4 regions of the Lactiplantibacillus paraplantarum genome follow, and region 4 is predicted to be linked to each of the others. Evidence: predicted binding sites of a transcription regulator. Region 4 holds the regulator's gene; each other region holds the start of a gene.
The links. The regulator Rex, encoded in region 4, represses fermentation and respiration genes when NADH is low (regulators of the CRP and FNR family bind a similar motif). The targets are predictions, from matches to a motif close to TTGTGAANTANTTCACAA.

Region 1: LP667_RS15035 (shikimate dehydrogenase) is a predicted target of Rex. The motif match lies at 2,528-2,545, and genes of this name have one in related genera.
Region 2: pplA (extracellular electron transfer flavoprotein PplA) is a predicted target of Rex. The motif match lies at 1,847-1,864, and genes of this name have one in related genera.
Region 3: LP667_RS03550 (nitronate monooxygenase) is a predicted target of Rex. The motif match lies at 2,104-2,121, and genes of this name have one in related genera.

Annotation. Positions count from the first base shown of each region.
Region 1 covers NZ_CP032744.1:3,070,423-3,074,645, reverse strand. The annotation lists gene aroE (shikimate dehydrogenase) at 1-222, shown strand, start outside; gene LP667_RS15045 (MFS transporter) at 224-1,477, shown strand; gene LP667_RS15040 (LysR family transcriptional regulator) at 1,511-2,440, opposite strand; gene LP667_RS15035 (shikimate dehydrogenase) at 2,579-3,463, shown strand; gene aroD (type I 3-dehydroquinate dehydratase) at 3,487-4,223, shown strand, end outside.
Region 2 covers NZ_CP032744.1:872,509-876,731, reverse strand. The annotation lists gene LP667_RS04225 (FAD:protein FMN transferase) at 1-699, opposite strand, end outside; gene pplA (extracellular electron transfer flavoprotein PplA) at 899-1,825, opposite strand; gene LP667_RS04215 (FAD-dependent oxidoreductase) at 2,109-4,019, shown strand; gene LP667_RS04210 (NusG domain II-containing protein) at 4,113-4,223, shown strand, end outside.
Region 3 covers NZ_CP032744.1:747,059-751,281, reverse strand. The annotation lists gene coaA (type I pantothenate kinase) at 1-786, opposite strand, end outside; gene LP667_RS03550 (nitronate monooxygenase) at 956-1,885, opposite strand; gene helD (RNA polymerase recycling motor HelD) at 2,170-4,223, opposite strand, start outside.
Region 4 covers NZ_CP032744.1:584,401-588,623, reverse strand. The annotation lists gene groL (chaperonin GroEL) at 1-175, opposite strand, end outside; gene groES (co-chaperone GroES) at 231-515, opposite strand; gene LP667_RS02805 (CPBP family intramembrane glutamic endopeptidase) at 708-1,352, shown strand; gene LP667_RS02800 (redox-sensing transcriptional repressor Rex) at 1,492-2,169, opposite strand; gene LP667_RS02795 (ABC-F family ATP-binding cassette domain-containing protein) at 2,337-4,223, shown strand, end outside.

The DNA.
Region 1 (4,223 bases), 650 kb from region 4:
GATATGACCGTTTTTCGTTCTGATTTAGTTGTGACAGATACTGTTTATAACCCTGCTACTACTAAGATGTTATCAGATGCAGCTGAACATGGAAGTAAAACGATTGGCGGTAAGGGGATGCTGGTTTGGCAAGGTGCCGCAGCGTTTAAACTGTATACGGGCCAGGAGATGCCCGTTGAGGAAGTAACACAACGCTTCTTCTCAGATGATGGGGGACGTTAAGATGACAAGTAACACAACAAGTAATACAAATTCAAATCGAAAATATTATGTAACAGCGCTAGCATTATATTTTGCCTATTTTATTTTAGGAATTGCTTCTTCCATAATGGGGCAATACAAGACTGAGTTTGCCAAAGCCTGGGGTGCATCGACGCTAGCTAATGGAACGATTGATGTTAGTATGGTGGTTTCTGTCATTGCTGCATACGGGTTGGGACGATTGATTGCGTATCCATTTGCCGGACCGGTATCTGATAGAATTGGGCGCCGCATTAGTGGCTTTATTGGAATTGCGTTATATGCCGCATTCTTCTTTGGCATGATCAGTGTTCACAGTATGTGGTGGGCGTATGCAATTGGTATTGTTAACGGGATTGCAAATTCATTTTTGGATACTTGCGTGTCACCGAGTGTGATGGAAATTTTTCCTAAATCAGCCTCAATTGCCAATTTGTTTACGAAATTTGCAATCACGGTGGCCCAGTTTGTACTACCATTTGTTATTGGTTTAGTTGCCAGCGCTCAAATGTCATATCAGGTTATTTTTATTGGATGTGGTATTTTAATGATTGCCGATGCAATCTTAGTTTTGTTTCTGCCATTTCCTAAGCAGGATAAAGCAACTGTTGAGGCTAAAGCGACTACTGACAAGCCAAAGCATCGTTTTACACCGGCCTCAATTGCGTCAATCTTAATCGGTTTTACTAGTTCAGCCACATTTATGATTTGGCTAAATTGTAATCAAGAATTGGGCACGAGTTACGGTATCAAAGATCCCAGCATCTTACAATCGTTTTATGCAGTTGGTGCAACGGTAGCGGTCTTGTTGACGGCGCAATTTATTCATATGGGCCTAAAAGAGACGACTGTATTAGTCTTATATCCAAGTATTTCAATTGTGATGTTGTTGTTGTGCTATTTCATTAATAGCCCAGTTATTCTCTACATCGGTAGTTTTGTTATTGGTTACGCTGCCGCTGGTGGTGTGCTACAGTTAGCAACTTCCACGACTATTGGTTTCTTTCCAGATAGCAAAGGCTTAGTGACATCGCTTGTAATGATTGCCTCAAGTGTTGCTAATTATGCCGTATTATCGGCTGCTGCATACCTGACGAAAGTTACCGGTGCTGATGCGCCACGGATGATAATTCTAATGAACATTGTGATTACTTTAATTGGGGTTGGTTTAGCATTGATTGTGAAACATGGTGGTCGGTCAACACATACGTCGGCTGCTTCCGGTGTTGAAAGTTAATTAAAAATTGCGCCTTCAATAAAGGCGCAATTTTTAGATTGATCGTTCTTGATTAGTGTAATGTTGCCAACAGTAACTGCGGATAAATTCTTGGAAACGATGAACAGCAGGTGTAATAAAACCACTGCGACGAACGACTAAGTAAATTTGATGTTGTAATGGCTGATCAGCTAAGTGTTTGATTTGAACACGCTCGGGATTTAAAAGTGGTAGGTAGGGCATTAACGCGACACCCATATTGTAACGAACAAATCCAGCCATAGTATGATCCTCTTCCACTTCATAAGCTACCTTGGGCTGAACGTGGGCTGCTGACAAGATTTGGTCGATTAATGGTCGTAAGCCGCTGTTCTGTGAAAATAAGATCATTGGATAGGGTGCTAGGTCTTCAACGTGTAGCGGATTCTTTTGTACCATGGGGTGATCATTTGGAACAACCGCAACGATTTCTTGTTGAACTAGCGGGATAAAGTCAAAGAGATGAGCAGTTAGTTGCTCACCTAGTTTATCGACGTTAGAAGCTAGCACGATGTCGTATTTTTCATCGGCTAGTGCTTGCAGGAGTACGCCAGAATTTCCCTGACCAAGTTCAAAAGTAATTGCTTGGTTTTCAGTTTGATTCTTAAAGTGGGACAGTAATTCGGGAACTAGTTGCTGTCCAAGGGTGTAGGTAAATCCTAATTTAACGTGCCCGGTATCTGGATCCATAAGTTGTTTGACGAGTTCGTTGCCTTGTGATAAATCATTTAAAGTAGCAGTGACGTATTTCAAATAAACACCGCCAATTGATGTTAACTTGATATTACGGCCATCTGCTTCAAAAAGTGGAACCCCCAATTCGTGTTCGAGCTTTTTGATGGCATAACTCAACGAAGGCTGTGAGATACCTAAGTTTTCGGCAGCCTTTGCCATATGTTGTGTTCGAGCTAGCTCTTTGAAAAAAACTAAATGTCTTAAATTCATGAGGAATGCTCCTTTACTCATAGATAACTTTGATGATTTAAACAACTCATCTATATTTATTATATTAAACTAATTTGCTAACATAACAAGTGAATTGAGTAACAAACAGATAAAAATAATATTTAGGAGTGGTTTTTGATGGCAGAACGAATTGATGGGCATACTTTATTGATTGGTTTAATGGCGTATCCAATTCGTCATTCAATGTCCCCAACTATGCATAACAATGCTTTTGCTAAATTAGGACTGAATTACGCTTACTTAGCATTTGAAGTGACGAATGAAACGCTGCCAAGCGCAATTGAGTCAATCAGAACACTTGATATGCGTGGCTCCAATATTTCAATGCCAAACAAGCAAAAAGTGATCCCATTGCTTGATAAACTTGATCCAGCAGCCAAAATGGTGGGTGCGGTTAATACAATTGTTAATGATGATGGTGTTTTAACAGGTTATACAACTGATGGCATCGGATTTATGAAAGCGCTCGCGGATGAAGGCTTGGATATTCGTGGACATAAAATGACGCTAGCTGGTGCTGGTGGTGCCGGGACTGCGATTGCAGTTCAGGCTGCGTTGGATGGTGTCAAAGAAATATCTATTTTTAATATGCACGATGCAACATGGGCAAATGCCGAACGGAACGTTAAACTAATTAATGAGCAGACGGACTGTCACGCCACTTTACACTCATTAGAAGATCGTGATGATTTTAAACGGGAAATCCAAAGCTCTTATATTTATACTGATTCGACGGGTGTCGGAATGAAGCCACTTGAGGATAAGACGCTTGTGGACGATCCTAGTTGGTTCAGCTCAGACCAAATTGTCTTTGATACAGTATATGCACCACGAACAACTAAATTAATGAAGGTGGCTCGTCAAGCAGGGTTGAAGCATGTTTATAATGGTTTAGGTATGATGCTTGAACAAGGTGCAGCAGCCTTTAAGCTGTGGACTGGTGAAGATATGCCAGTTGATTATATTCATCAGATTCTGTTTAGTGATGATCAGGACAAATAATTGATGACAGGAGGCAAGTTAAGATGCAACCAGTGATAAAGCTACGAAACATTGAACTTGGTAGCGGTCGGCCTAAGTTGGCAGTGCCTATTACAGGAACGACGATTAATGATATTTTAGCAGCGACGACACCGATCTTAGCTGCACAGCCAGATGTCGTTGAATGGCGAATTGATTTCTTCAAGGATGTAACTAATCCTGAACAGTTGAAGTCAGCCGGTCAGCAACTTCGCCAGGCTTTAGGTGATATTGCCTTATTAACCACCTTTCGAACTAAAGGTGAGGGCGGCGAATTAGCATTATCAGATGCTGAATATTTTAAACTATGTGAGACGGTCTTAGATGGTGGGTTCACGGATGCATTAGATGTTGAACGTTACCATGACGAACAAGCTGTTAAGCAAATTGTTGCAGCAGCTCATGAGCATCAAGTAGTTGTGATCATGAGTAATCATGATTTTGATAAAACGCCGGCGGTTGCTGAGATCGTTAAGCGACTGACTAGTATGGTCGATTATGGTGCTGACGTTGCTAAGATGGCTGTGATGCCACAATCGGTGGAGGATGTCTTAACGTTACTGACAGCGACTAATATTGCACGCCAAACACTACCACAGCCAGTAATCACAATGTCGATGGGTGACTTAGGAAAAGTGTCACGGCTTGCTGGTGAAGTGTTCGGCTCTTGTTTATCATTTGCAACGGTCGGGGCGGCTTCGGCACCTGGGCAAATTGCACTTGAAAATTTACGGCCGGAATT
Region 2 (4,223 bases), 290 kb from region 4:
ATTGCCAGACTTGGTGCCCTTAGGACTGTCACCCAAAACGTAAATATTGCCGCCAAGATCAATAATGGCCGTTGAAACCCCATGATCCAATAAATAAGTCTTCACTTGATCGGTCATGTATCCTTTGGCAATCCCACCAAGATCCAATTGCATGCCCTTTTCTTCAAGATAGACGGTTCGCTTTTTATCATTTAACTTAACTTTCTTATAATCAACCAATTTAACATTTTGATCAATTTCTTGCTGAGTTGGCACTTTGGCATCCGAAAAACCAATGTGCCACAGTGATGTAATCGGTCCAATTGCTAAATCAAAAGATTCGTCTGAATTCTTACTATAGTAGTAGGCCGCTTTGATCATCGGATAGATATCTTTACTAACCTTGACCGGATTTTTCCCAGCTGCCGCATTGATTTTATCGATTTCAGAGCCTTTTTGGTTGACCGTGATCTTTTTAGCTTCCGATTTTAATAACTTGAACGCCCCGGCTAGCACCTTATCTTTGCCCTTATTATAAATCCGCAGCGTTACCACGGTTCCCATCATGAACTGCGTATCCTCAATTGGTGTCTTTACAACCTTAGTTGGCTTAGGGCGACTACTAGCCGCATCTTTGTTGCTCGTACTAGTGCTACACGCCGTCAATGGCACAATCATTGCCATAATTAGCCCAATTTGAATCCATTTTTTTAGCTTCATTCCTAATACTTCCCCTATTTATAATTTCAATCGTCATTATACCAAAGTTTGGCATCATTCGGTGATCCCGATTGGCCAACCACCACTTTACACTACCGAAAGAAGCTTAATTTTCATACCTACTGATTCAGCTTCAATAAAAAACAAAAGGCCCTCAGCATGCGCCTCAGGCCTCAGAAAAATTTAATAATTAAATTGCTTATTCAGAGAAAATCATGTTGTCAACGGTAATCGTATTCGTGTCGCCCTTTTGTGCAGCATTTTGCAATTGTTCCGCATACATGATGAAGGTGTTAGAAGATTCAGTGGCACCAGTCACAACGTCAACCTTAGTTGGGTCACTGCTCTTAACCAATGACTTGTTCAAAGCTGGTTGATAAGTCTTAGGGTTGGTCTTAGCAACTTTCTTCATTTGCTTGTTGTAAGCGGCATCGTCAACCTTGGACTTGCCATTCTTGTTAACTTGGTTGTATTCAGACTTCGTAATCTTGTTATCCTTAACCGTAATTGCGAAGGTGACTTTGTACCCATGTGAGTAATTCTTTTCGTTCAACTTGTAAGTACCGTCTTTCATCTTGGCACCGTTGTCAATCTTGATCGTAGACTTGTTACCCGCTTGAGCAGCTTGAACTAATTGCTGGGTATAGTTTTGGAATGTCTTTGATGATTCAGTGGCACCAGTCACAACGTCAATTGAACCAACGTTACCAGTCGCGGCAGAACCCGTCAAAGTCTTGTTCAACTTAGGCATGTAAGTCTTAGGATTCGTTCCGGCAATCTTCTTCATTTGTTTGTTATATGAAGTATCATCGGTCTTAGACTTACCGTTCTTGTTCACTTGATCATAATTAGACTTAGTGATTTTACCGTTGTTATTAACGGTAATGCTCATCTTAGTCCGGTAACCATGTGAATAATTTTCTTCTTCGAGGTTATAAGTACCCGCTTTCATTTTGCTACCAGCAGTTAATTTAGCAACCTTAGTTGTCTTAGCTGATGAGCTTGAAGATGAACTCTTCTTTGAAGAGCTTGAACTAGAACTTGAAGAACTACTGCCACAACCTGCCAAAGCTAAAGCTGAAATAGCCACAACTGAAGCACCTGTAATAACTGATTTGAATTTCATGATATCCCACTCCTAACCTTTTTGTATGAAAATTCACATTAATCTTAACGTTTAACGTCACAATAGTCAATCCTAATTCATTAAAAAAATAATATTTCACCCTAATAATGGCACTATTGGCAACGCTTCACGTTCAAACCATGCTCCCACTATTTTCGTGGCCCATATAATGTGATAGTTTATGCATTCTTCACAATAATTCATAGACAACCGCTTACATTATCGTTATAATTGTTAGTGGAATTATCTTTTTACACTATTTATTCAAGGGAGTTGTTACGCAATGGCAAAGAAAAATATTGTCGTTGTCGGTGCGGGGTTTGCTGGCGTCTACGCAACCAAAAAACTGTCTAAGCATTTTAAGAAAAATGCGGACGTTGAGATTACGTTGATCGACCGGCATTCATACTTCACGTATATGACTGAATTACATGAAGTTGCCACGGAACGGGTTGAACCTGAGCATATTCAATATGATTTGCAACGGTTGTTCGCACGACGGAAAAACGTTCGCCTCGTTACGGATACCGTAACAGGCATCGACAAAAAGTCACAAACAGTTACAACTGAACACGGGAGTTATCAATATGATCAACTCCTCATTAGCTTGGGTGGTGAATCTAACGATTTCGGCACACCAGGTGTTAAGGAACACGGTTTTGAATTGTGGTCCTTCGAACAAGCCATGGCCTTACGAGCTCATTTATCTGCAATTATTCGGCGCGGGGCGGCTGAGCTCGACCCTGCCAAACGCAAGGCGATGTTAACTTTCACCGTCTGCGGTTCTGGTTTTACCGGCTCTGAATTGATTGGTGAATTAATTGAATATCGTGACGTCTTGGCGCGGGATAACAAACTCGATCCTAGCGAAATCACGTTACAATTAGTAGAAGCCGCACCAACCATCATTAACATGCTCAACCGGACGCAAGCTGGTAAAGCTGCTAAATACATGGAAAAACATGGTGTTAATATCATGACTAACTCCATGATTACTGAAGTCTTTGAAGACCATGTTAACTTAAAGGGTAAGGATCCAATTCCAACCTACACGTTAATTTGGACAGCCGGAGTACGGGCTAACAGTATCGTTAAAAAGTTCGGTATCGAAACGAACCCTCGCGGTGGGCGTTTGTTAGCTAACGAATTCATGCAAGCTAAGGACAGCGACAACATCTTCTTAGCCGGTGATTCAACTAGTTACCAAGAACCCGACCAACCACGGCCAGTTCCACAAATCGTTCAAGGCGCTGAAGAAACAGCTGCTAAAGCGGTTGAAGGCATCATTAAGAACGTTGATCAGACAGACGTCACGATCAAGCCATTCAAAGGTGCTTACCAAGCATCCGTTGATTCGATTGGTTCTAAGTATGCCGTAGCACAAGTCTTAGACAAGTGGAACGTTTCTGGTTTTATTGCAGTGCTCTTAAAACACGCTATCAACTGGCTATACTACGTTCAGATTTTCTCAGGCTACTATTTATTCCAGTACTTCATGCACGAATTCTTCCGGACCCGCAACAACCGGAACGTCTTCCGCGGCTGGGTCTCTCGGGCCGGTAACGTGCTCTGGAGTGTTCCACTGCGGTTCTTCTACGGTGCTATGTGGTTATGGGATTGTTGGACTAAAGTTCAGGGTTCCGAATCGTGGTTTACTGATAAGTTACGCTTACCATTCGATTGGATTACCGTAGCAGCTACTAGTGGCGCTTCCCAAGCAACCAAGGCAGCTGCTACTAGCGGGGCCTCTGAAGCCGCAACGTCAACTGCTAAGGCAGCTAAGGGCGTTTTCAGTCTTTCATACATGTACGGTAAAGAACCACTGATGGTCTTTGACAAAATGCCGCATTGGTTCGAATCAATCACGAAGTTCTTTGTTCCGAACATGCAAATGGCACTCTTCTTCCAGAAGTTTATGACTTGTGTCGAAATCATTATCGCCCTTTGTATCTTCTTCGGACTCTTTACTTGGTTTGCAAATGCCGTCACTATTGGTTTAGTTGTCGTCTTCTGCTTATCAGGAATGTTCTACTGGGTCAACATTTGGATGGTCTTCGTTGCTTTAGCCTTGATGAACGGCTCTGGCCGGACATTTGGATTAGATTACTGGGTCGTTCCGTGGATGCAGAAACACCTCGGACACTGGTGGTATGGCAACGTTCGTTCACATTACGATGCTGTTAAAACCCGCTAGATGCGTTATAATTAATTAAATAGTTTCCCGATGGTTCGAGGGTGGCTTTTTCCCTTGAACCATTTTTTATGCCACTGAATTGGAGGGTTAGCGATGCGTAAATTACGGACAATGATCCGGACATTCAAACGTTATGGGGATATGATCAAGCCGTTTGATATTATTATTATTGTTGCGCTAATTATTTTATCGTTCACCCCGCTA
Region 3 (4,223 bases), 160 kb from region 4:
CGCATCCTTGGGGTCACCAATTGCCCATGGATAGAAATAGTTCGACGGGTCTTGGAAAGCGGTCTTCATTAACGCCTTGAAGCGCTCCAAATACCAATCCTCGACTAGGTCAGCATCCGCATCCACATACACTGAAAAGTCAGTAAAATCACTAATATAAATCGCTTGATTACTAGGTAGCTGCAGCACATTAATACCTTCGATAATTAAAATATCGGGATGTGTGATTACGTCAAAACGATTCGGTACAATATCATAGGTTTGATGTGAATACACCGGCGCTTTCGCCAAAGGCTTACCACTCTTCACATCATTTAAAAATTGGATTAGCCGCGTCATATCATAACTTTCTGGAAAGCCCTTGCGTTCCATCAGCTGCATCTTTTTAAGCTCAGCATTGGGATATAAGAAACCATCCGTCGTAATCAGCTGGGTTCGCCGATCCGGATATAAATATTTAAATAATATTTCTAATAGCCGAGCCGTCGTCGTTTTACCGACCGCCACACTTCCAGACACGCCAATGATAAACGGTGATTGGCGATTCTGCCGATGTAAAAAGACGGACTCCGTTTCCCGCCACGATAAATAATGCTCATACTTGGCCTGCAATAAATGCGCGAATGGCATATAAATATCCCGGACATCATCCAAACTAATCCGGTCATTAAACGCCTTGATTTCGTGTAAGTTGTCTGCGGTCAACGGTACTTGGTGTTGATTGTTACGGTAAAATTGCTTCCACTGTTCTCGCGAAAAGCGATAGTAGTTCATCTGATCTTCCATAATTTCTGTCTGCCACCATTACTAAATTAATGGGTTGATTATAACATGAAACCCTTATCAAACGCTGATTAAAATTGAAATAAAGTGACCATCTAATTTGAAAACCATTAGTAAAAGATCGCTCGATACTAGATCATAATTGCCTAGTGCCGAGCGATCTTAATGTTCATCATTCAATTTTTAACTGTGTCACGACTTCCTGAGCCTGACTAAACAAATCAGTAATGATTTCCTTAACCGGCCGAATAGTTGTCATCATTCCAGCCACTTCGCCGGCCATTGGGGTGCCATGTTCCATATCGCCATCTTCAACAGCTTTCGCAAATGAACCGTCCGCTAACGCGTGCAATTCTGCTACCGGCGCGTTAGTTTGCTCCAATTGCAAGTATTGCGTTAGCATCGGGTTAGTTAACGCACGGACGGGATCACGCTGGCTGCGACCAGTCACAATCGTATCCGTATCACTGGCTGCCAGTACCCGTTGCTTATAACTAGCGGGAACCGGACATTCTTCAGCGGTCAAGAAGATCGTACCACATTGCACACCCTGCGCGCCCAGTGCAAACATCGCCGCGATTGAACGACCATCACCGACACCACCGGCACCAATCACTGGAATATCAACGGCATCCACGACTTGTGGCAATAACGCCATTGTCGACGTTTGACCGATATGTCCACCTGATTCTTGACCTTCCGCAACCACCGCATCCGCACCGGCTGCCACCATCTTGTGAGCATGGTGGACCGAAGCAATCACCGGAATCACTTTAATACCAGCCGCATGTAACGGTGGAATATATGAAGTCGGGTTACCCGCACCGGTCGTGACGACCTTAACGCCTTCATCAATGATGACCTGTGCCAGTTCAGGGCAATTCTTCATCTGTAACATTAAATTGATACCAAATGGCTTATCTGTCAGCTGACGAGTTGCCCGAATCTCGGTCCGCAATTGATCAGCGGTTAGGCCTGCAGAACCAAGAACACCGAGACCACCAGCCTCCGAAACTGCTCCAACTAATTCATGAGTAGCAATCCGCATCATCGCACCAGAAAAAATGGGATATTGAATGCCTAACATTTCAGTAATTGACATAGTCACGTCCTCCTCAAATTACTAACAATTCTTTCTGTTTAATTGTTAGCATCTTCACGATATTGTAGTCGCAGTCGGCACTAAACCATTTCGATCATCAACCGATTCGTCTACTTGATGAACTAATTTTAACGCTTATCTACTGATGATGACAGCGTTTTCTTTTATATTTCGACACAATCTGATAATTGTTTTAATACTCATTACCATTGATTGCCTTAAGATTTTATTCACAAAAAGCACCACCTCACTAACTGGAGGCGGTGCTTTCATCATATTGCTAATTAAACTTTTGCTTCATTCAACGTATACAAACTGTGGTCCACACGCGTCAATAATGGTGATAACTTACCAACTGCGACCACCGTTAACTCGTGCATCGCCCGTGAACAAATCGTGTATAGTAACTGCCGTTCATCTTCACGCTGATAATTTTCCTGATTACCATTCCACACGATCACCGCGTCAAATTCCAATCCCTTGGCCAAGAACGACGGCACGACGATGACGCCAGGAGCTAACCGTTGATTTTCTGTTTGGATCAACGTGACCTTCTCACCTCGCGCCTTCAACGCTTCAGTCAAGGCCTTACATTCAGCCAAAGATTTTCCGATAATTGCCGTTGTATCCCGTTCAGAATCATTCATCGCTAATTGATCGACCACTTGATCAACACCCGCTTCAAAATCAGCTGTCACAACCACGTTTGGCAAGTCCCCTTGGCGGTCAAAGGCGGTCACGGCTTCACCATTCACCAAAATTTCTTTAGTAAAATCGGTAATTTGCTGGGTCGAGCGGTAAGACTTGGTCAACTGTACGACCCGCGTCTTTTCTGGGTTAAATAGCGTGGCCAATTCATTAATTAACGAATGACTATTTTCTTTTGTAAAGATGGCCTGATTTAAATCTCCCAACATCGTAAAGCGCGCTTTTGGAAAACTAAACTTCAGGAACGCTAGCTGAAAGGCGTTGTAATCTTGAATCTCATCCAGAAAGACAAACCGAATGTCGCGTTGTCCATGTTTCCCCGTCATCAAATCATGCAGATACATATAGGCCGAAACGGTCGTTAAAGAAATATGCCGGTCCTTAATTTCAGCCAGCTTACGTTCAACCGTAGCATCCCAGTCAGCCGTGGAAATTCCGTAATCTGCCAGCTTAATAATCTTCGGCACTTCACGTAGGAAATGCGCGTACTGCATATTGATACTCAAGAAACGATTGCGGACAATTTGTGTCCGGGCCTTGCCAAGCCGTTGCATCACAATCTTACGCGCTAGAAACTTAAATTCTTTATCGCCATTCTTAAACTCCCGCGGCTGATTGCCATACAATTGATTGATTTCTTCGCGCGATAAGTCTTGGACCGCTTCTTCAACCCATTTAGAACGCATCTCCGATTCAACCTTGCGATTCAAAATCTTGATTAATTCTTCCTTAGTTGCTGACAAACGGTTCGCTAAGTGGTAGTTCTCATTGAAAGAATAGTAGATTGACTTAATCTTTTCCCGGGAAATAATCACTTCATCATTCAACGTCACATTGCGGAACCGCATGTCGGCTTGTTCCAAATGCCGGCCATACGTGGTAACCGCGTTGAAAAAGGCTAAGCTACCTTCCAACTTAGTAATCTTCGCCATTTGCGGTGTGTTTTCAGTTTCAAATCGTTGCTGTAACGTCTCGACCTGCATATGGGGTAGCCGGTATGAGGCATATTGGAAATAAGTCATTTGGACCATGTTTTGCTCACCCAATTCTGGCAAAACCTGGTTAATATAGTCATTAAATAACTGGTTAGGTGAAAATAAGATAACTTGGCCAGCCGTCAAATTACCCCGGTAACGATACAACAAGTAGGCGACACGTTGCAGCACTGACGACGTCTTTCCAGAGCCAGCCGCCCCTTGCACGAACAAGAGGTCGGAACTCGTATCACGAATAATCGTATTTTGTTCCTTTTGAATTGTTGTGACGATGCTCTTCATCTTCACGTCAGACTTTTCGTCCAACACTTCGAGTAACATCGAATCGCCCACAGCTTCATCAGTATCGTAGACAGTCACAACTTGACCATCTTCCACCATCAGTTGGCGTTTCAACTTCACGTTAACGGTCTGCTCACCATCTGGAGTCTGGTAAGTCACGTGACCCAAACCACCGTCGTAATAAATACTGGAAATTGGGGCCCGCCAATCATAAATCAAAAAGTGATCCGGTGTATCGGAAAACGAACTTAGCCCAATATAAATGGTTTCGGGCTTCGGTTCACCGTTCTCATGAAAATCAAGTCGCGCAAAATAAGTGTTCTTTTCCAACTTTTTCAAGGTCGACAACTGTT
Region 4 (4,223 bases):
TTGCTTTAGCAATCGTTACACCATCATTAGTAATTGTTGGTGAACCATATGATTGTTCCAAAACGACGTTGCGACCCTTAGGCCCTAACGTTGACTTAACTGTGTCAGCTAATTGATCGACACCTTTTAGCATCGCTGAGCGTGCATCTTCAGAGAACTTTAATTCTTTAGCCATTATCTCTATTCACCTCATGAATTTAATTTATTTTAAGTTGCGCAATTTAAATGGATTAGTCTTCGATTGCAACGATATCTTTTTCGTGCAATACCAAGTACTTAGCACCTTGATACTTGACTTCGGTACCGGCATACTTATCGAATAATACTTGATCGCCGACCTTCACGCTGGGGTCAACTTTTGTCCCGTTATCTAAAACACGACCGTCATTGACGGCAACAACCTTCCCGCTTTGGGGCTTTTCCTTGGCGTTATTGGCAATGACAATCCCACCAATTGTTTGTTCTTCTTCTTCTTGTTGTTGCAAGATAACGCGATCTCCTAATGGTTTTAACACGTGAATCCCTCCATTTATTCTTTTTTAGCACTCCGTAGTTCCAAGTGCTAATTACATTGTCAACTATATCATTTTAATTCAAGATTGCAAGTAATTTGTCAATTATTAGTCAAAGAATGTCAAATCGACTATAATGAAAATTACAGTTACCGCTACGCAACTTAAATTTAACTTTTAAAAGGACGTGAGTTGATGGTCAATCGCCGCCAATCAATCTTTATTCTCATTATTTACTTTATTATTTACGCACTACCAAGCGTTTTAGTTACCGCTTTTCATCAACTTGGTTCTCAAGTATTCGTCATTCAAACAGTTGATTACTTGGTCGGTGCTGTCCTGCTCATTTGGTTAGCTAGCCGAATGAAGGCTAAAAATGTGATTGAAAAGCATCCCAGCAATTGGAGCAAAACCATTCTTTGGGGATTGATCGGACTCGTGCTCGTCATCGTCGGCCAATTAATTATTCTAAAAATCACTGCATTATTAGGCCAGTCAACCGCCTCAACTAACACCACTACGCTCTTGACAGTTGGCCAGCAATACCCGGCCTTTTTCCTAGCAATCATTATCGGGGCCCCAATCATGGAAGAAATCGTCTTTCGCAAAGTTATCTTCGGTAATCTTAGCGCAGTCACTGGTAAGATTGGAGCAGCCTTAATTGCGAGCGTCCTATTTAGCTTCGCACACGCGGATGGTCACTTTATTCTATACGCATTTATCGGCCTCTTATTCTGTTGGCTATACCAACATACTGGTCGTATTCAAACTTCTATGACCGCCCACATCTTAATGAATGCATCGGTCGTATTACCAACACTGTTTGGATTACTGCATTAATCCAAACTAGCAGCTCTCAATAGCTGAAGCCGTCATTAAACCCTTGTTTTTAAGTAAAAAGCTGACACAAAAAGGTGCTCTGGGAACCAGTCCCGGGGCACCTTCTTTTACTATATAATATCTAAACTAAGACAGTGACTTAGTCTTGCGTCTCATTCTGATCGTCATGACCGGTTTCGCCCAATTGCTGCCCATAATGCTCAATAAAGTAGATCAATGTTTGCAATTCATTGGTCAAGTCAACGTTTTGAACCCGGACTGTTTCTGGAACCGAAATTCGTAACGGCGTGAAGTTCATGATTCCCTTCACGTTAGCATCAACCAAATCATCCGTAATTTCCTGAACGACCGTCGTTGGGACTGTCAAAATTGCAATTTCAATCTGTTGTTCGATCAATTGCTTCTTCAACTCAGTCATTGGGTACACTGGCACCCCGCTTTGAACCGTATTGGCAATCGCCTCGTTAACATCAAAGGCTGCTGAAATTCGGACATTACTATTTTTGTGAAAATTGAAGTTTAATAAGGCGTGACCTAAATTTCCGACCCCAATCAAGGCAACGTTCGTTAAGGTGTCTTGGTTCAAAATCTTTTTAAAAAATGCAAGCAACGTTTCAACATCGTATCCATACCCTCGTTTACCGAGCGCCCCAAAATACGAAAAGTCTCGCCGAATCGTTGCTGAATCTACTTTAACCGCCTCGGACAACTCGGTTGATGATACCCGCTTCTTATCTGCATCTAGTAAAATATTCAAGTAGCGGTAATAAATCGGTAACCGTTTTGCCGTTGCCCGTGGAATTTTTGTTTCTGCCATTCGGACGCGTCCTCCTATATAAAAGTTTGTGAATTTGCTGACACTATTCTAGCATAACCTACGACTTTGTGAAATAATAATTACTTATTATTCCAAATAATTGGGCAAACCGTTGCAATATGCTACAATTATGTCACGAATCAAATGTGAAAGGAGCTTAATAAAGCGTGATTTTACTACAAGTACAGCAGGTTATGCGGCGTTTTGGTGCCGATGTCTTGTTCGATAACGTACAAATGGACATTCAAGAGCACGCCCGTGTGGCCCTCGTTGGTCGCAATGGCGCCGGCAAATCAACCTTACTTAAAATGATTGCTGGTGAGACTGTGCCTGACGAAGGCCAGATTTCGATGCGCAAGGGACTGACAATTGGTTACTTGGCCCAGGACCAAGGCCTAGACAGTCATAATACAATCTGGGAAGAGATGAGTAGCGTCTTCGCCGAGTTGCATGCAATTGAAACCCGAATGCATCAACTCGAAAATCAACTCAGTGATCCGGCTATCATGAACGATGAACAGGCCTACCAACAAACTTTAAAAACTTATGACCAAATTCAAACAGAATTTCAGCAGAAAAACGGTTACGGGTACCAAGCTGAAATCCGGGGTGTTTTACACGGATTTCAATTCGACGCCGATGTCTATGATAAATCAGTCACTGAACTATCAGGTGGGCAAAAGACGCAGCTAGCACTCGCCAAATTATTACTTGAAAAACGCGATTTACTTATTCTTGACGAACCAACTAACCACTTGGATGTTGAGACTTTAACTTGGCTAGAAAGTTATTTACAGTCGTATACAGGCGCATTGCTTATTGTCAGCCATGACCGTTACTTCCTAGACCGAGTCGTTAATGAAGTTTATGACCTGTCGCACCATGAAATGGTCCATTATACCGGCAACTACGATCAGTTTGTTCAAGAAAAAGCGGCACGTATTCAAGCTCAGTGGAAACACTACGAAAAACAACAAGCCGAGATTAGTAAGCTTGAAGACTTCGTTAACCGTAATATTGTGCGGGCTTCCACGACAAAACGCGCCCAGGCCCGACGCAAACAACTCGCTAAGATGGACCGACTTGATCGCCCTGACAATGATGAGAAAACGGCCCACTTTGGCTTTCACGCCGCCAAACAAAGTGGCAACATCGTTTTGACCGTCAAAGACGCTGCCGTGGGTTATGATGGTCGGATCCTGTCAGAACCAGATAATCTCAGCGTCAAAAAACATGAAGCGATTGCCATCGTCGGTCCGAACGGGATTGGCAAATCAACCTTCCTCAAGAGTATTTTGGGCCAAATTCCATTCATTAAAGGTCAGGCCGTGTTTGGCACTGGCGTCGTCACTGGTTATTATGACCAAGAGCAACGCAACCTTAATGATAAGAAAACGGTATTGGGTGAGCTATGGGATGAACATCCAACCACGCCCGAAAAAGATATCCGGACTATCCTAGGAAGCTTTCTCTTTACTGGAGAAGACGTTGATAAACCCGTTCACGCACTATCTGGTGGCGAACGGGCCCGGTTACTATTGACTAAACTCGCCATGCAAAACGACAACTTCTTAATTCTTGATGAACCGACGAACCATTTAGATATTGACAGTCGTGAAGTGTTAGAAGTGGCCCTCAACGATTTCGATGGCACCCTACTCTTTGTTTCACATGACCGTTATTTTATTAATCAAGTTGCTACCAGTGTCGTAGAAGTCTCACCAGAAGGAACTGAACTCTTCTTGGGCGACTACGATTATTATATTGATAAAAAGCAGGAGCAGGCTGAAATCGCAGCAGCCGCTGCTAGTCAGGCCGCTGAAGAAACTGCCAGCGCTGGGGCCACTGACCCAACTAGCGCAGCCACTGCCACTCCCCGTTCGACGGGCCAACAAAATTATCAGGCTAGCAAGCAGCAGCAACGAGAAAAACGTAAACTTGAACGCACTGTCGCTGCTTTAGAAGAACAGATGACAACGCTTGATGCACAAGCGACTCAGATTCAGACGAAAATGGCCCAACCAGAAGTTTCAGCTGATGTTGGTCAGTTGCAA